Regions from separate parts of the Eubacterium sp. 1001713B170207_170306_E7 genome, predicted to be linked through region 1. Evidence: riboswitches for the same ligand, from Rfam matches in the RefSeq annotation. Region 1 holds a riboswitch; the other holds the start of a gene.
The links. A riboswitch is a leader RNA that binds a small molecule or an ion and turns the genes downstream of it on or off. The one in region 1 is predicted to bind S-adenosylmethionine.
Positions count from the first base shown of each region.

Region 2: another riboswitch for S-adenosylmethionine. It lies ahead of metK (methionine adenosyltransferase); the one in region 1 lies ahead of I2B62_RS11975 (homocysteine biosynthesis protein).

Region 1 covers NZ_JADMVE010000004.1:276,627-286,561, reverse strand. The annotation lists gene secA (preprotein translocase subunit SecA) at 1-2,298, shown strand, start outside; one part of gene prfB (peptide chain release factor 2) at 2,317-2,391, shown strand; one part of gene prfB (peptide chain release factor 2) at 2,393-3,418, shown strand; SAM riboswitch class I at 3,606-3,709, shown strand; gene I2B62_RS11975 (homocysteine biosynthesis protein) at 3,771-4,931, shown strand; gene I2B62_RS11970 (NIL domain-containing protein) at 4,931-5,332, shown strand; gene I2B62_RS11965 (UPF0280 family protein) at 5,337-6,050, shown strand; gene I2B62_RS11960 (homocysteine S-methyltransferase family protein) at 6,061-8,436, shown strand; gene I2B62_RS11955 (helix-turn-helix domain-containing protein) at 8,773-9,144, opposite strand; gene I2B62_RS11950 (hypothetical protein) at 9,285-9,935, opposite strand, start outside.
Region 2 covers NZ_JADMVE010000007.1:205,206-215,140, forward strand. The annotation lists gene I2B62_RS16940 (small multi-drug export protein) at 1-105, shown strand, start outside; gene I2B62_RS16945 (HAD family hydrolase) at 110-907, shown strand; gene I2B62_RS16950 (aminopeptidase P N-terminal domain-containing protein) at 1,032-2,264, shown strand; SAM riboswitch class I at 2,342-2,437, shown strand; gene metK (methionine adenosyltransferase) at 2,556-3,737, shown strand; gene ftsE (cell division ATP-binding protein FtsE) at 4,256-4,945, shown strand; gene ftsX (permease-like cell division protein FtsX) at 4,935-5,852, shown strand; gene I2B62_RS16970 (peptidoglycan DD-metalloendopeptidase family protein) at 5,875-7,146, shown strand; gene I2B62_RS16975 (S41 family peptidase) at 7,245-8,465, shown strand; gene uvrB (excinuclease ABC subunit UvrB) at 8,606-9,935, shown strand, end outside.

The sequences.
Region 1 (9,935 bases):
GGCGGTATGGTCCTTCACGAAGGGAATATCGCGGAAATGAAAACCGGTGAAGGGAAAACCCTTGTGTCTACCCTGCCGGCTTATTTGAATGCCCTCGAGGAAAAGGGTGTTTATATTGTAACCGTCAATGATTACTTGGCCACGCGTGACAGCCAGTGGATGGGCAAGGTTCATGAGTTTTTAGGCTTAAAGGTCGGCCTGGTGGTTCACGGCCTGAGCTTTGATGAAAAAATCGAGGCTTACAACGCGGACATTACCTACGGGACCAACAACGAATTTGGGTTTGACTACCTGCGTGACAATATGGCGTCGCAGAAGGCCCAGCAGGTACAGCGCGTGCTCAATTACGCCATTATCGATGAAGTGGACTCCGTGCTCATTGACGAGGCCAGAACCCCGCTGATCATCTCAGGCAGCGGTGACAAGAGCACCAAGCTGTATGAGCAGGCGGACATGTTTGTCAAGCGTCTCAAGGAAGATACCTGGGACGGCGACGAAAAGGAAGATGACCGCCCCATTGAGGAAAAGGGTGATTACAGCAAGGATGAAAAGGCAAAATCCGTTATGCTGACCGAAAAGGGTGTGGAAAAGGCTGAAAAATATTTTGGCCTGGATAATCTGGCAGATGTGGATAATATGGAAATTTCCCACAACATCAACCAGGCTCTGCACGCCAATGCTCTGATGTTTAAGGACCGCGACTATGTTGTAAAGGACGGCGAGATCATCATCGTCGATGAATTTACAGGCCGTCTGATGCCGGGCCGCCGTTACTCCAACGGCCTTCACCAGGCCATCGAAGCCAAGGAACACGTAAAGGTCAACCGCGAGTCAAAAACGCTGGCGACCATTACCTTCCAGAACTACTTCAGAATGTTCAACAAGCTCTCCGGTATGACCGGTACGGCAAAGACCGAGGAAGAAGAGTTCAATACCATATACAACCTGAACGTTGTGACCATTCCAACCAACAAACCAATGGTCCGCAACGATATGAACGACCTTGTTTACAAAAGTGAAGAGGGGAAATTCAAAGCAGTGGCGGAAGAGGTCAAGCAGCGCCATGCCACCGGGCAGCCGATTCTGATCGGGACAATCTCCATTGAAAAATCAGAGCTGCTGAGCAAATACCTCAAGCGGGAAGGCATTAAGCATAATGTCCTGAACGCGAAATATCTGGAGCGTGAAGCCGAGATTGTCTCAAATGCCGGGCAGATGGACGCTGTCACCATTTCCACCAATATGGCGGGCCGTGGTACGGATATCGTCCTCGGAGAAGGCGTTCAGGAGCTGGGCGGACTGCACATTATCGGTACGGAGCGCCATGAGAGCCGCCGTATTGACAATCAGCTGCGCGGCCGTTCCGGCCGTCAGGGCGACCCGGGCTCCTCACAGTTTTTCGTTTCACTGGAGGATGACCTGATGCGTATTTTCGGTTCTGAAAGAATTCAGAACATGGTTGAGAGCATCGGCCTTGACGAAGATACCCCCATTGAAAACAAAATGCTGACCAAGGGCATCGAAAGCGCCCAGAAACGCGTGGAAGCCCGTAACTTTGACATCCGTAAGAATGTTCTCCAGTATGATAATGTCATGAACCGTCAGAGAGAAATTATCTATGACCAGCGTCAGCAGGTTATCGACGGCCAGAACATGCATGAGCAGATCTGGAAAATGACCGAGGATATGGTTGACAGCTATGTGGAAATGTACACCAACGGCGGTGACTATTACGACAGCTGGGATCTCGAAGGTCTGAATAATTACTTTGAGAAAACACTGGTAGCCGAGGGAGCGACCCTGAATCTGCCCAGGGAACCGGAAAGCCGCGACGAACTCAGGGAAGCCATTCTCCAGTATTGCCGCAGCAACTATGAAGAAAAACAAAAAACACTGGGCGATGCCAACATGCAGGAGCTGGAACGCGCAATTCTTCTGAGAAGCGTGGACGCAGCCTGGATGGAACACATCGACAATATGGAACAGCTCAAGCAGGGGATTGGCCTGCGCGCCTACGGTCAGAATGACCCGGTTAAGGAATATACCAAAGAGGGCTTTGCCATGTTTGAGGATATGATTTTAAGAATCCAGGAAGACACGGTCAAATACCTCTACAATATTAAAATCCAGAGAGCGCCGCAGCCGCAGCGCAACGTCAACATGGATGAGGTTAAAACCAATGAAAATGAAATTGAAGGCCGGCCCGCAGCAGCCAAAACCAAAAAGGTAGGCCGGAATGATCCCTGCCCCTGCGGCAGCGGCAAGAAGTATAAAAAATGCTGCGGCGCAAATTTATAAAAGTAAGGATGTGATGTCATGATTGATCTCTATGAATGCAGACAGAGTATCAATGAAAAGGAAAAAGAACTGACGGATTTGAGGGATTCACTTTGACTTACCAGCCGTCAGTGAGAAAATAGAGACGCTGAATGCCCAGACCGAATCACCAGAGTTCTGGAGTGATCAGCAAAAGGCCCAGAAGGTTCTGAAGGAGCTGAAAATCCTTCGCCAGAAAAAGGGTGAGTACGATAAGCTCAAGGATAACCTCGACGATATCCTCGTCATGTTTGAACTGATCGACGAGGGTGAAGAAATGGACGAGCTCCCGGATACCATTGAAGCTTTCGGGAAAGAGCTTGAAAAGTTCAAGCTCGAAACCCTTCTGTCCGGTGAGTATGACAGCAATAACGCCATTATTTCACTGCACCCGGGAGCCGGCGGCACCGAGTCCCAGGACTGGGCAGAAATGCTGCTCAGAATGTACACCCGCTGGGCGGAGCGCAAGGGCTTTAAGGTTAAATCTCTTGATTTACAGCCTGGGGATGTTGCGGGCATCAAAAGTGCCACGCTTCTTATCGAAGGCATAAACGCCTACGGCTACCTGAAAACCGAGAGAGGGGTGCACCGCCTGGTGCGTATCTCCCCCTTTGATTCTTCAGGACGCCGTCACACGTCCTTTGCGTCTCTGGATGTTACACCGGAGGTCGATGACAGTGTGGAAATCGAAATCAACCCGGATGATATCCGCGTAGATACCTACCGCGCAAGCGGTGCCGGCGGCCAGCACGTCAATAAAACCTCATCAGCGATCCGGATTACCCATATTCCGACCGGGGTTGTCGTGCAGTGTCAGAATGAGCGCTCTCAGCACCAGAATAAAGAGGTTGCGATGAACATGCTCAAGGGTAAGCTGGTAGAAATCATGGAGCAGGAACAGAAAGAAAAGCTGGACGATGTCGTAGGAGATTACAGCCAGATTGCCTGGGGATCACAGATCCGTTCCTATGTGTTCCACCCCTACAATATGGTTAAGGACCACCGCACCAATGTGGAGGTGGGCAATATCCAGTCGGTCATGGACGGTGACCTGGACCAGTTTATGAACGCCTATCTCCAGCAGACCGCTTCTCAGCAGTAGGACAGAAACGCGATAAATAAAGTGCTGAAAATGCCCTGTAGTATGGTATACGCCGTTTTGGCGTATACCTGCATTTTTTCCAGCGGGCGGCCGCTGCGATCAAAAATACCCGAAATGAATTGTAAATCACGATTGCAATTAAATTTGTTTTTTGCTATACTAGTATACAGCGTACAACTGAATAATCGAATTATCAAGAGTGGTAGAGGGAACTGGCCCCATGAAGCCCGGCAACCTGCGTAAGTGTGGTGCCAAATCCAGCATTTCTTTTCATGAAATGAAAGATAATCTAAAGCAGACTCATTTTCATTTGGTGAAAATGAGTTTTTTTATAGAAAGAGAAGGAGTAAACATGGCAAAAACCTATCAGGAAATTAATGAGAAAATCGCCAGAGGCGAGGCCGTCATTGTCACAGCCGAAGAAGTTATTGATATTGTTAAGGAACGCGGAACAAAGGAAGCAGCAGAATATGTCGATGTTGTCACAACGGCTACCTTTGGACCAATGTGTTCGTCCGGTGCCTTTTTAAATTTTGGTCACGCCGATCCACCGATCCGCATGGCAGAAATCGAGCTGAACAATGTCGAAGCCTACGGCGGACTGGCCGCAGTCGATACCTATATCGGAGCGACACAGCCGTCCTCAGATAAAGGCGCGGAATACGGCGGCGCGCACGTTATCTGTGATCTGATCGACGGAAAGGAAGTGCGTCTCCACGCCACCTCGCCGGGAACAGACTGTTATCCGAGAAAAGAAATCGACACCTGGGTCGGGCTGAAGGATATGAACGAAGCCTACCTGTATAACCCCAGAAACTGTTATCAGAACTATAATGCGGCCATCAACACCTCAAAAAAGCGTATCTACACGTATATGGGAATTCTGCACCCCAATATGGGTAACATCACCTACAGCACTGCCGGCGCCCTTAGCCCGCTGCTGAACGATCCGCTGTACAAGACCATTGGCATGGGCACGCGCATTTTCCTGGCTGGAACTCAGGGCTATGTCTCCTGGATGGGGACTCAGTTTAATTCCGGCTGCGCGAGAGACGAAAAGGGCTATCCGCTGGGCGGAGCAGGAACACTGGCAGTTATGGGTGAAATGCGTGAAATGAGCACGAAGTACATTCAGCCCGCTGTCTTTGAACGCTACGGGGTTTCCATGTTTGTGGGAATCGGGATTCCGATTCCTGTTTTAGATGAAGAGATGATGAAATTTGTGTCGGTAACAGACGCAGAGCTTCATACAAACATTATAGATTACAGCGATAAGGACCGGGCGGTGATTAAAAAAGTCAGCTATGCAGAGCTGCGCAGCGGTTCTGTCGAGATCGAAGGGAGAAAGATCCGGACCTCGCCGCTCTCCAGCCTTACAAGGGCAAGAGAGATCGCCGATGAGCTGACAGGCTGGATTAAAAAGGGCGAGTTTTTCCTTCAGGAGCCAGTCATGAAATTCCCTGTCGACAATACGCTCAACAGCCTGAAGATCAAAGAAGGGGGTAACAAATAATGGTTAAGAAAATTGTGCTGAATTTCCCGAAAGAGGCGACTGGAAAACCAATCGCGAGCCAGCTGATCCGGGATTATGACTTACAGCTGAACATTTTAAAGGCCTTTGTCGATGACGATGTGAACGGCACCCTGCTTTTTGAGGTTTCTGGCTCAGAGGATAACATCGAGAAGGGAATCAGCTTTATCAAGAAAAGCGGCGTGGACGTCAAGGATGTTCTTTCCGTCATTGAGGTGGATAAGGACCGCTGTGTGGACTGCGGCGCCTGTACGGCCGCCTGTGTGGTAGGCGCTTTGGAAATGGATGAAAACTGGGTACTGGCCTACCATCCGGAAAAATGCCTGGAGTGTGCGCTTTGTATAAAAGCCTGCCCGGTCCGCGCGATCCATACCCTTATCTGAGACCATGTACGAAAAACGTGTTTACCGGGATAAAATGCAGGCTGACGGCCTGGTCTATTACCGCGTTGTGGAATATGAGACCGATCTTCTGATTGCGTCGGAAACAGATCAGACCGATTCGATGCGGCGTCAGGTGCACGAAACCCGGAAAATACTGGAGGATTATGGCAAGAAGAACCCTGAATTTCTAACATCGCTTGAGCCGGTGCCGGTTTTACCGCATGACCCAGCCATGATAAAACGGATGAAAACAGCGTCAGCAGCCGTGGGCGTCGGCCCTATGGCCGCGGTGGCGGGAGCGGTCTCAGCAAGTGTTGGAGCGAAGCTGTTAAAACAGAGCAGAGAAGTCATCGTCGAAAATGGCGGTGACTTATTTATAAAAACCGATAAGGTCCGGCGGGTCGCCATTGATGCGGGCCGTTCTGCCTTCAAAGATCTGGCCTTAAGGCTGCAGCCGGCATCCCATCCTCTGGGAATCTGTACTTCCTCTGGCACCATCGGGCATTCGTTCAGCTTTGGAAAGGCTGACGCGGCCACCGTTATCAGCCAGGATGTCTATCTGGCAGATGCCGCGGCTACGGCTCTGGGAAACCGGGTAAAAACCCATGAAGATATCGCCGGCGCCATCGACTGGATTAAAGGCGTCGGCGGTATCAGGGGCGTGCTGATCATTGTCGATAACCGGATGGGCGCATGGGGAGAAATTGAATTGGACTAAAGTGAGGACTATGAAATTTACAGAAGCATTAACAATAAAAAGACTTTATCTTGACGGCGCCATGGGCAGCCTGCTTCAGGCAAAGCTTGAAAATATCGGTCCTGTGCCCGAGGCCCTGACACTGACACGCCCTGAGATCATTCAGGACATTTACAGAGCTTATATCGAAGCCGGATCAGACATTATCACCACCTGTACCTTTGGTGCGAACGGCTATAAGCTGAAGGGAACCGGGTACGACCAGAGAGAAATTATTACAGCTGCGGTGGAGCTGGCAAGGGAGCTGAATCCAGGCTATGTGGCCCTGGATATCGGGCCTCTGGGCGCTTTGATCGGTTCCCTCGGAGAAATCAGCTTTGACGAAGCCTATGGTTATTTTTCGGAGATGGTAGACATCGGGGCAGCGGCAGGGGCAGATGTCCTGCTGATCGAAACCGTGACCGATATCTATGAAATGAAGGCAGCGCTTCTGGCCGCCAGAGAACACAGTGACCTGCCGGTAATCGCCTCAATGACCTTTGAGGAAAACGGGCGCACCCTGACAGGCTCCGATCCCCTGACCGTTGTCACCATTCTCGAAGCTCTGGGCGCAGATGCCATCGGTATTAACTGCTCGACCGGCCCGGATAAAATGATGCCGGTAATCGAGACTCTGCTGAAATACGCGTCGGTGCCTGTGGTTGTTCAGCCCAATGCGGGCCTTCCGTGGGTGTTAAACGGAAATACCTTCTATGATATAACAGCGGATGAATTCGCCGCGTATATGGCGGAAATCGCGCGAAAAGGCGCGGCAGTGCTGGGCGGCTGCTGCGGAACAACGCCGGAATACATTCAAAAGACCATCGCGGCAACAGCAGCGCTGCCGCTTCCAGACCGTCAGACCCTGTCGCCGGAGCAGAGCATGACCCTTGTGGCGACTGGAACAAGGACAGTGGCGCTGGGGCAGGATATCCGCATAATCGGAGAGAGCATTAATCCGACCACCAATGCGGCCTTAAAGGAGGAGCTCCGCCGCGGAGAGCTCTCTCTGGTAAAAAAACTGGCGCTTGAGCAGAAAAAAGAGGGCGCTCATGTTCTTGACATTAATCTGGGACTGCCGGACATTGATGAAAAGGAAATGATGTTGAAAGCGGTCGAGGCTGTCAGCAACCTGGTTGACCTGCCGCTGCAGATTGATTCCTCAGACCCGGAGGTTATCGAGGCAGTGCTGCGCCAGTATAACGGAAAGCCGATTATTAACTCTGTAAATGGTGAGCAGGGCTCAATGGAGCGGATACTGCCCATTGCCAGAAAATACGGAGCCTGTGTTCTTGGCCTGACCATGGATGAGAAGGGCATTCCCGAAAAAGCCGGGGAACGCCTGGCCATCGGACAGCGAATCATTCAAAGGGCGGAGTCTATGGGCGTTCCCAAAAAGAACATGCTGCTTGACTGTCTGGTTTTGACAGCTTCGGCCCAGCAGGAGCAGGTGAGGGAAACCATCAAAGCCTTGGAGCTGATCCGTACCGGGTTGCAGGTGCCAACAGTGCTTGGCGTCAGTAATATTTCCTTTGGCCTGCCAAACCGTGAGCTCATGAACCGGACCTTTCTGACCATGGCCCTTACCGCAGGACTGAACACCCCGATCATGAATCCCTCGGATCAGGGAATGATGGACGCAGTAGCCGCCTTCAGAGGGCTGTGGAGCCATGACAAGAGCTGTATCGAATATGTCACAAAATATAAAACCCGGGAGTCAGCCCCGGCGCCTGAGAAAAAAGGGGGCGCACTGCCGGATCTTAAAACAATGGTGGTCGAGGGAATGAAGGATGAAGCGGCGGCTGCGACGGAAGCACTTCTGAAAACCCAGGAGCCAATGGCCGTTGTCAATGACTATCTGATCCCTGGACTGGATATTGTGGGGGAAGCGTTTGAGACAGGAGAAGCCTTTCTGCCAAACCTTATCTTTGCCGCAGAGGCGGTTCAGAAATCTTTTGAGATCATCAAGCAGCATCTCAGCGCCGAGGAGCAGATCATAAAGGGGCGGATTGTACTGGCGACTGTCTCAGGAGATGTCCACGACATCGGAAAAAATATTCTGAAGGTTATACTGGAAAATTACGGCTATGAGATACTGGATCTGGGCAAGGATGTTGGGACTGAGAAGATTATCGAGACAGTCCAAAAGGAAAACATCCTTCTGGTCGGGCTGAGCGCGCTGATGACAACAACGGTCAAGAACATGGCAGAAACAGTAAGCCAGCTCCATGAGCGGTGTCCAGAAACGGCAGTGATGGTCGGCGGCGCGGTGCTTAACGCTGAGTACGCGGCAGATATCGGCGCAGACTATTACGGTAAGGATGCAAAAGCCGGCGTCAATATTGCCCAGGGAATCTTTGAAAAGTAGATTTGTAAAGATTGTAACAATTCGCGATTAAAATGATACAAGCGATTTCATTATGTTTACTTAATTCATAAAAATTTTAGCTTTATGGTTGTAGGCTTGATACATGTATCGGGTATAATAACAGTAAGTTAAAAAACAGTGAAAGACAGGTGACCGTAATGAAATATGACAAATTGTTGGGTATCGGAATGATTAGCTTCTTAGGCATATTTATTTCGTTACTGGTATAAATTGATCGTTTAATAAAAAAATAAACCCGCTGCCTTGCCTTGGCAGCGGATTTTTTATGGGCCTTTTACTGATGACCTGGAAAGTGAGAGGTTCCCAAGCTATGAATTATTGTTGTTTAAAACGAATATAGTCTAAAACTTCTTTTTTCAAGTCGTCTGGGAACGAAAAATAAGCTGCGAAAGCTTCGGTTTCTTCTTCAGAGAAAACATAAGAGCTTAAAAATTCTTCACCACTCATTGGTTTTGGATTACTTGGCAATAATTTCTGCTGGGATGTTCTACATAATAAATAATCAACAGATACATCAAAAAAGTCAGCGATTTTAATTAATAATTGATTTTCGGGCAAATTTTTATCTTTTTCATATTTAGAAATTGAACTTTTGTTAAGATAAAAAATGTTTGCGAATTTTTCCTGAGTCAGATTTTTAGACAGTCTTAAAGCTTTAAGACGTGAACCAAATGTATTATTCTCCATTTTTCCACCTTCTCTAATAAATATGTTAGTTTTTGACGCAGTGATCATAACCAGTTTATTCAAGTATATATGTTTGTTGCATTTTTGTCAAGTCAAAAAGGAATTATGCCAAACCATTGAGATTTTACATCTATTCTTTTTTATACCGTTCCAAAGGGGGCTCTCTGATTAGCAATAATCTGAAGCAACTCATTGTATTTAGTGGCTTCCAGAGGATTGTTAACCGGGTCGACAGTCACTGGCGCCAGGGTTTGCTTCTGCATGGTTTCCTTTGTCAGCGCTGCGAAAAACTGCTTCATCAGCACATTGGATGATTTAAGATTATTGTCTTTGTATTCATCATAAACAACCTGAGTGATAGTATCATCATCAAAGGTTATTGAAAGCTTGCCTTTATAACCCAAGGCGTCCTCTGCCGGGCTTTCGGCTGTATAGGTCCAGACAAAATCATTGATCACCTTCGGGCTGGTATCTCCGGTTTTGCAGTCGGCAAAGACAGAAGCAGCCAGGCTTTTAAAGTTTTCCGTTGTCTGAGTAGCACCGGTAACCGTATCGACCGAGGGATTCTGTTTTTCGATAAAGCTCGTATAAAGCTTTGAGTAAATGGTGCCGAGGCTTAAATCTGTTTCAGTCCAGCCTTCTTTTGGCGCGGGAACCGACAAGCGGTTTGTGCCCTGTGCGTTGGTTTCCTCATAGGTAACCTTTGTGATAATGCCCTTATGCACAGTGGCGGTTATTTTCTGGCCGTAGCCTCTGGGGTCGTAATACTTGGATATGGCGGTATAGGTACC
Region 2 (9,935 bases), on a different contig from region 1:
ATGGACTTTAAGCGCGGCATGCTGTCCGTTATTCTGGGGTCGGCCATCGCAGGTGTGATCGTGACAACCCTGTGTGCCCTTGGGCTCATGGCAGTGGGGGGATGATGGCATGGTTCGTCTGATTGCCCTTGATCTCGACGACACCCTTTTGACAACAGACAAACGGATTACCGATAAAAACCGGGAGGCCTTAAGGGCGTGCATGGACAGGGGAATCCGGGTGGTTACAGCGAGCGGGCGGTTCAATGAATCGCAGCTGGTGTTTATCAAAAGTATTGGGCTGGAGCTTGAAAAAGAATACCACGTTGGCGATGGCGGCGGAACCATTTTTAACGAAGATGAAATTTTAAAGGTCATGGGCGCCATCGACCGGGAGCGGTATCTCAGTGTGTTAAGCCAGACCCGGGAGCTTGGGGTGCCCTGCTTTGTGGCCACGAGCCATAACATGTTTTACGATATACCGGACCAGCCTCTGTGCCAGGTTTACGGAAAGGTGCCCGGTGTCCGCCGGCCTTATATTGAAAGGCTGGAGGATCTTTCGGCAATCGAGGACGCCCTGAAGTTTGTGTTTTCCTATCAGTCCGGGGAAGAGCTCGAGCGGATCCGGTCGATTCGGTGTGACGGGACCATTACCTTTCACGCGGGGCGCAACCTCATGGAAATCACCATGAAGAGCTTGAACAAAATGGCGGCCTTAAGAGAGCTGGCAGGGCTCTACAGGATTACGGCGGCGGAAATGGTCTGCATTGGGGACAGTGAAAATGATCTTCCGATGATTGAGGGCGCGGGACTGGGCATGGCGGTTAAGAATGCCATGGACCGCGTTAAGCGGCACGCCGATGTCGTTGGCGAAAAAACCAACGATGAGGACGGTGTGGCCTGGCTTCTGGAAAAATATGTATTGTGACGGCAGGGGGTGCTGTGAAGCGCGGCGGCTCTTTTGATTTAAGATCAAATTCAGTATTGAATTTGGTCTTTTTTATGTTTACAATAGACCATAGTGACAAAATAATCAAAAAGGAAGTGTGAAAATGCCATTATCACAGAATTTTTATAGACAAACCCGCAGGGAATTAGGCGAAAAGCTGGAGCCGGAGAGCCTGGCGATTATTTATTCCGGACGGGCGGTCCAGCAGTCCCTGGACGCGGATTATCCCTTTTACACCGATAATAACTTTTATTATCTGACGGGGATCGAGGAGCCGAATGTAACCCTTCTGATGGAAAAGGATGCCAACGGCGAGGTCTCGGAACGCCTGTTCATTGATGAGCCGGACCCCTTTAAAGAAAAATGGGTGGGGGCTAAGATCAGTAAAGAGGAAGCGGCAAGGTGCTCCGGAGTGGAGGAGGTGCGCTATAATTCCGCGCTGGAGCCCTGTATTCTTCAGGAAACCCATTTCGACAACCTGTACTTTGACTTTACCATGCCGAAACACCAGAGCTTTGCCACCAGCGATCCCCAGGTCAGGCTGCTTTTTGCGGATATGGAGCTGCAGAACCTACAGCCCCACCTGACCGCCATGCGGCTGATTAAAAAGCCGGAGGAAATAGAAGCCCTGCGTGACGCCATTGAAATAACCGCCAAGGGCATTGACGCCATTTTGGAAAATCTGAAGCCGGATATGAAGGAATACCAGATTCAGGCAGTTTTTGAGTACACCATTAATATGCTGGGCGCCCAGGGTGTTTCCTTCCAGACCATTGCGGCATCGGGCAAAAGCGCCACGGTGCTGCACTACATTAAGAATCAGGCGGCCATGAAGGGCAGCGACATGGTGCTTCTGGACCTGGGGGCCCGGTACAAGGGCTATTGCGGCGATATCAGCCGGACCTTCCCGGTTTCAGGAAAATATACCGATGAACAGGCCATGGTCTACAATATGGTTCTGGAAGCCCAGCGGGAGCTGATCCCGATGTACCGTCCGGGTATGAAAATGCTGGATATCCAACAGGCTACTAAAGATATTTTCCTTGAAAAATGCTTAAAAAACAACATTGTGCCCCAAAATAAGGACATCAATGAATTCTATTACCACGGTATCGGCCATTCACTGGGGCTGGATACCCACGACACCAATGATAAGCGGGAATACATCCTGGAGCCGGGCATGGTCCTCACCTGCGAGCCCGGGCTTTACATTGCGGAAATGGGCATGGGCGTGCGGATTGAGGACGATATCCTTGTCACAGAAAAGGGACCGGAAAACCTGTCGCCGCAGATTCCAAAGGATATTGACGCGATTGAAAAGCGGATGAATCCATAAGCCGTTTGGTTTTTTCCAAGAAAGGGGCTTGACAAAAAAGCCCTGTAGGTTTATCCTAGTACAAGTAATTGAATATTTACCTATCCAGAGAGGTGGAGGGACAGGCCCGATGAAACCCGGCAACCAGCGTGAGCATGGTGCCAATACCTGCAGTCAAACTGTAATGATGGGGTTTTTGAACGAATCAAACCCCATGCGCGCATGGGGTTATTTTTATTTAAGGATTTAAAAAAATCTGTGATCTTTCTCAAGGGTAAATAGAATTACGACAATACTATTTTTAAGGAGCGAATAATGAAACAATTATTTACCTCAGAATCTGTTACTGAAGGCCATCCGGATAAAATCTGTGACCAGATTTCTGACGCGGTGCTGGACGCAATCGTCGAACAGGACCCAATGGCCCGCGTTGCCTGTGAAACGTCTGTATCGACCGGCCTGGTTTTAGTGGCCGGTGAAATTACGACCAACTGTTATGTGGATATTCCCAAAATTGTCCGGGAAACCATCCGCGGCATTGGCTATGACCGCGCGAAATACGGTTTTGACTGTGAAACCTGCGCGGTTTTAACCTCCATCGACGAACAGTCCTCGGACATTGCCATGGGCGTTGACAAGGCTCTTGAAGCCAAGGAAGGCACGCTTGCGGAGGAAGACCTGGCGACCGGCGCCGGCGACCAGGGGATGATGTTCGGCTTTGCCTGCAACGAAACCCCCGAGCTCATGCCCATGCCCATCTCGCTGGCCCACAAGCTGACCAAAAAGCTTTCGGACGTGCGCAAAGAGGGCGTTGTGGATTATCTGAGACCCGATGGAAAATCTCAGGTGACGGTTGAATACAACGACGGTGTGCCCACCAGGGTAGATACAGTGGTTATCTCGACTCAGCACAGCGCCGATGTGGACGCGGCCACCATCCGCGAGGACATGATCGAAAAGGTCATCAAGCCAGTGATCGATCCGGCGCTTTTAGATGAAAACACCAAATATTTCATCAACCCGACCGGCCGCTTTGTTATCGGCGGACCACAGGGGGACGCCGGCTTAACCGGACGTAAGATTATCGTGGATACCTACGGCGGATATGGCCGCCACGGCGGCGGCGCTTTCTCCGGAAAGGATCCGACAAAGGTTGACCGTTCGGCCGCCTACGCGGCCCGTTATGTGGCTAAAAACATTGTGGCGGCAGGCCTGGCTGATAAATGCGAGGTTCAGCTGGCCTACGCCATCGGTGTGGCTGAGCCGGTATCGGTGTTTGTCGATACCTTTGGAACCGGCAAGGTGGCTGAGGACAGGATTGCGGAGCTGGTGAAAAAGCATTTTGATTTAAGACCGGCTGCCATCATCAAAAACCTTGACCTGAGAAGACCAATCTACAAGCAGGTTGCGGCCTACGGCCATTTTGGCAGAGACGATCTGAATTTACCGTGGGAAAAAACCGACGTTGCCGAAAAATTAAAAGCAGAGGCTTAAAAGACCGGGGATCACAGCTGAAAAGTTGTGATCCTTATTTTTAGGCTGCAAAAAGGGTGCGGCCGGGGACTGCGCCTTTTATCCAGATAAGAAAAAAGGTCCAGGCGCCGCGGTAAACGGCCAGGAATCGTATCGCGTTACCGGAGCAGCCGGACACCGGAGAGCTAAAGTGTCAACTTTCGAAAAGAAGATGCAGGTGCCGGTATAACCGCCGCAGGACGCTTTTCTCTTCCTTAGGTAAAAGGCTCCGTTTCTTTGTTTTTTGCATGATGAGAGGATCACAGCTGAAAAGTTGTGATCCTTTATCTTTTTGTTTCTTAAAAGGGCTATAAAGTATCAAAAAATTAAGGCAAGGTGCGACCATTTTGTGTATAATTAATGCGTTCGAGTAATAATTTGAATACTTTTAGATAAAACTTGGATAGAAAATCTTGTTTTTGTGCGTTAAAAAGTATAAAATAAACGGTACAGCATCATTGGCAACTGCCAAAAGACCAAGCTGCTAGGAAGATGATTGAATGATTGAATTTATAAATGTTACAAAAACGTATGATAAAAATGAAAAAGACGCCTTAAAAAATGTAAACCTGTTTATCGACAAGGGTGAATTTGTATTTCTGGTTGGCCGCAGCGGCGCCGGAAAGTCTACCTTTATCAAGCTTTTGCTTCGTGAAATCGACGCGAGCATGGGCACGGTTAAGATCAAGGGCCACGATATTTCCAAGCTTTCCAAAAAAGAGATTCCGTATCTGAGAAGAAAGCTGGGGGTGGTTTTCCAGGACTTCCGGCTGCTTGAGAATAAAAGTGTCTATGAAAATGTGGCCTATGCCATGGAGATCATTGGCCGGCCCGAGCGCAAGATCCGCAAGAAGGTGCCTCTGGCGCTGGAAATGGTCGGGCTTTCGCACCGGGCAAACCACTATCCCAATGAGCTTTCCGGCGGGGAGCAGCAGCGTGTTGTTATCGCCAGGGCCATTATCAATAACCCCAGCATTTTGATCTGTGATGAACCGACAGGGAACCTTGACCCGGAAACATCGCGTGATATTATGCGTATTCTGGAAGAAATTAACAAGCATGGCACCACGGTGGTGGTGGTAACCCATGACAGTGAAATGGTAAATATTATGAAAAAGAGGGTTCTGACCCTCGAAAATGGCTATCTTGCCAGCGATGACGTCAAAGGGCGGTACCGCAATGCGAAGTAATCACTGGAAAACCATGCCCCGGACGATCCTTCGCGATACAGCACAGAGCATGCAGCGAAACAGTCTTATGAGTATTGCGGCTGTTTTTTCCATCATTGCGGCGCTGATCATTTTGGGAATCTTTCTGGTGCTTACCATCAATATCCGCCAGGCGACGGTGAATGTGGAGTCTCAGCTGGAAATGAAAATTTTCCTGAAGGTAGATTACACCGAGGAACAGCGCGCCGACCTGGAGCGGGACCTGAAGGCTAATCCGCTTATTTCGGAGGTTCGCTTTGAAACAAAGGATGAGGCCCTGCAAAACTTTTCAAGCTCACTGGAGGACTATACCGGCCTTCTCAGTGATTTCAGTTCCGAGAACAACCCCATGCCCGCCTCTTTTATCGTTCAGGTAAAGGACTCGGAAAGCATGGACGATGTCAAGGCCTTTGCGCTGACCTATCAGGACAAAGGGGTGGAATATGTCAAATACGGCGAGGAATACATTAACGCGCTGCTGAACTTTAACCATTTCGCCAATACCATGAGCATTGTTGTGCTGATTGTTCTGTCGGTTATTTCATTGTTTTTAATTTATAATACCATCAAGCTCACGGTGTTCGCGCGCCGGAAGGAGATCGGTATCATGAAATACGTCGGCGCGACCGACGCTTATATCCGAACGCCCTTTGTCCTGGAGGGAACTTTTCTGGGACTCATCGCGGCTGTCGTGGCGGTGATGATCGTGCGTTTGGCTTATTACTATATATTGGGCATGCTCGGCGGCAGTGTACTGCTTCCGATGACCTCGGCACTGGCGACACCGGATCAGGTAATGGGTCAGCTGATCTTTTTCTTTACAGTTTATGGTGTTGTGATCGGTGCGGTGGGCAGTGTGTTCGCGATCCGAAAATTCTTAGACGTATAAAAACAGGAGGGGACTTCAGAAAATGAAGAAGAAAATTTCTTTAATTGTAACGGCATTATTTTGTTTATCAATATTTATTTCTCCGGTTTACGCAGCCACAAAGGATGAACTGCAGCAGCAAAAAGACGACGCGACTGCAAAAAAAGAGGCTGCCCAGTACCAGGTGGACATGACCCAGAACACCATCGAGGGGATTCAGGCTGAAATCAGCAAGGCCAACGCAGAGATGGATAAGATCAACGGTCAGATCAATACCTTGGATGGCCAGATCAGTGATTTGACCGCTAATCTGGAAAGAACCACGGCAGAACTGGAAGCGGCTGAAGAAAAACAGGCGAAACAGGAAGAAGAATTAAAAGAGCGTGTCCGTGTCATGTACATGTACGGAAACGAAGGCTATATGCAGGTGCTTTTCTCAGCCACCGACTTTGCGGATTTTATCGCCAAGGCGGATATGATGAAATCCATCGTACAGGCCGATAAGGACTGTGCAACCGCGTTGGAAAAAACCCGTGCGGAGGTACAGGAGAAAAAAGAAACCATTGAATCCAACAAAACCCAGGTCGAACAGGCAAAGGCCGACCAGGAAACCGCTTTGCAAAGCCAGCAGAGCATAAAGTCACAGAAGGATGAGCTGTTGGCCAAGAACCAGCAGGTGGTTCAGCAATACCAGGCGGAAGTCAACAAACAGGATGAAATTCTGAATCAGGCCAATGCCGAACTGGCGGTCATCGCGCAGCAGGAAGCCGAAGCGTTAAAAGCGCGTCTGGCGCAGGAAGAAGCTGAAAGACAGCAGCGGGAAGCGGAAGAGGCAGCCCAAAACGGTTCCTCCGGCGGCGGCAGCAGTGAGGACAGCGGTTCCTCCGGCGGCAGCAGCAACGTCGTGGTATCCAGCGGCTTTATGTGGCCATTACCGGGCAACTACACCATCACCAGCTGGTTTGGCTACCGTCCGGCGTCTGATACCAACGGGATCGGCTCCACCAACCACGGCGGCATGGACATCGCCGCCTCCACCGGCACACCGATTCACGCGCCGGCTGGCGGTTATGTCACGATGGCATCCTGGAACGGGGGCTACGGCAACTGTATCATGGTGGCCATGGACAATGGCGATACCCTGTTATTCGGGCATTTAAGCGGTTATAACGTATCCTATGGCCAGCGTGTCAACCAGGGCGATATCATCGGTTATGTGGGCAGCACCGGAAATTCCACCGGACCACACCTGCATCTGACCTATCTGTTAAACAATAGCACTTCAGTTGACCCGTGGGATTACATTTATTATTAAAATAAAGACAGAATTTGGAAAGAATCGTCTGATTCTTTCCTTTTTTATTGTTTCTTTAAGGCTTTTAGTGTATTCTTTTCAGGTGAGTATAGAATAGAATGGATTTGAAAGGATTGACAATGGATAAAGGGCAGAGAAAAAAGTTTATCGTTATAGCGGTAATCGCGCTTATTGTCACAAATATTTTAACTTTTTGCCTGACAACCGGCGCCGGCGTGGCGCTGGGCAATAAGGTGATTTTAAATGTTGACAGCACAGAAATGGCCGATGGACTTAAAAAGCTGGTAAGCTTAAAGGGGCACATCGATAAGGAATATTACAAGGATATGGATGACACAACCCTGATGGAAGGGGCCATGAAGGGCATGTTTGAGGCCACCGGCGACCCCTACAGCGGTTACTATACCGAGGAAGAATTTCAGAAGCTGATGGAAAGCTCCACGGGCACCTACAGCGGCATCGGCGTGGTGGTAACCGAGGATGAGAGCGGCACGACCACGGTGGTCACACCATATAAAAACACCCCGGCGGGCGATGCAGGCATGCAGATCGGCGATAAGATCGTCAGGGTAAACGGCGAGGATGTCAGCGGAAAGGGCTCGGAATATACCGTGAGCCTGATGCGCGGCGATCCGGGAACGGCGGTGGAAGTCACGGTGCTGCGGGACGGGCAGGAACAAACCTATAACCTGACCAGAAAGAGCATTGACACCCCGACGGTTGAGTCCAGCGTTATCGACGGTATTGGCTATATCTCGATTTCTGAATTTACCAACAAGACCTCAGAGGATTTTAACGCAGAGCTTGAAAATCTTTTGAGCCAGAATATCAGCGGACTGATCATCGACCTACGTTACAACGGCGGCGGTGTCGTTACCTCCGCGGTGGCAGTGGCAGACCGTCTGCTGGGGGACACGACAGTGGTCTACACAGTTGACAAAAACGGCAGCCGGAAGGACTACACCTCGACCGGCGAGGTGAAGCTGGATCTGCCAATCATCGTGCTGGTCAACGAAGGGACCGCCAGTTCCTCCGAGATTCTGTCCGGGGCCATCCAGGATACTGGGGCCGGACAGCTGTTAGGAACACAAACATTCGGTAAGGGCATTGTTCAGGAGGTGGTTCCGCTCAAGGATAACAGCGGCTATAAGCTGACCAATGCGGAATATTTTACCCCGAACGGCCGCAACATTAACGAAAAGGGCCTGACGCCCGACGTGGTGGTTGAGCAGAACGAAGCCTACAAGAATACGCTGAATGTCCCGGAAGATCAGGATTCACAGCTTCAGAAGGCGCTTGAGATTTTAAAAGGCAAGTAAAAAGGAGGGGAGGATCGGAGTTTTAAAACTTCGATCCTTTTTTCTGCTATATTGAACTGATTCCCATTGACAAAAACGGCAAAAGTGGTACAATAAGAGAACACATGTTTCTTGGATTGAAGGGTTACAAAGGTGATTGAATGAAACCATTTAAAGTAGTATCCGACTATGAACCAAAGGGCGACCAGGAAAAAGCGATCCGGGAGCTGGCCGACGGCATTGACAGAGGGCTCAAATTTCAGACCCTTTTAGGTGTCACCGGCTCCGGGAAAACCTATACCATGGCCAAGGTGATCGAAGCCGTCCAGAAGCCGACGCTGATCATCGCCCATAATAAAACACTGGCGGCACAGCTCGCCAACGAGTTCCGGAGCTTTTTTCCGGAAAACGCAGTAGAGTATTTTGTATCCTATTATGATTATTACCAGCCGGAGGCCTACGTGCCGCACTCGGATCTCTACATTGAGAAGGATTCCTCCATCAATGATGAGATTGATAAAATGCGCCACTCGGCCACAGCGGCTCTTTTCGAGCGCCGTGACGTGATCGTGGTGGCCAGCGTGTCCTGTATTTATGGACTTGGGAGCCCCATCGATTACGAAAATCTGGTGCTTTCGCTGCGTCCGGGCATGGAAAAGGACCGCGACGCGGTAATCCGGAAGCTGGTGGACATCCAGTATACCCGCAACGACATCGCCTTTGAGCGTAACAACTTCCGGGTAAGGGGCGATATTCTGGAAATCTATCCAGCGGCATCGTCGGGAAAGGCTGTGCGCCTGGAATTTTTCGGCGATGAAATCGACCGGATCACCGAGATTGACACCATCACGGGCGAGATTACCGGTGAGCTCAGCCACGTATCCATCTTTCCCGCGTCGCATTACACCACCACGCCCGAAAAGCTGGAGGTGGCCATCAAGGGGATCCGCGACGAGCTGGCCGACCGCTACGATTATTTTACCGAACACAACCAGCTGGTCGAGGCCCAGCGTATCCTGCAGCGGACCAACTATGACCTTGAGATGCTCAAGGAGATGGGCTACTGTAACGGCATTGAGAACTATACGCGCTATATTAACGGCTCGCCCCCGGGCGCGCCGCCCTATACGTTGATCGACTATTTTCCAAAGGACTTTTTAATGTTCGCGGATGAGTCCCACGTGTCCATTCCGCAGATTGGCGGCATGTCCTCGGGCGACAGGGCCCGAAAACAGAATTTGGTGGATTACGGCTTCCGGCTGCCCTCGGCCTATGATAACCGCCCCCTTAACTTTGAGGAGTTTGAGGGCAAGATCAACCAGATGGTCTTTACCTCGGCCACGCCGAGTAAATATGAAAAAGAACACAGCGAACAAACCGTCGAACAGATTATCCGGCCCACAGGCCTCATTGATCCTGAAATCTTTGTGCGGCCCATCAAGGGACAGATCGACGATTTGATGGGTGAGATCAATGAGACAGTGTCAAAGG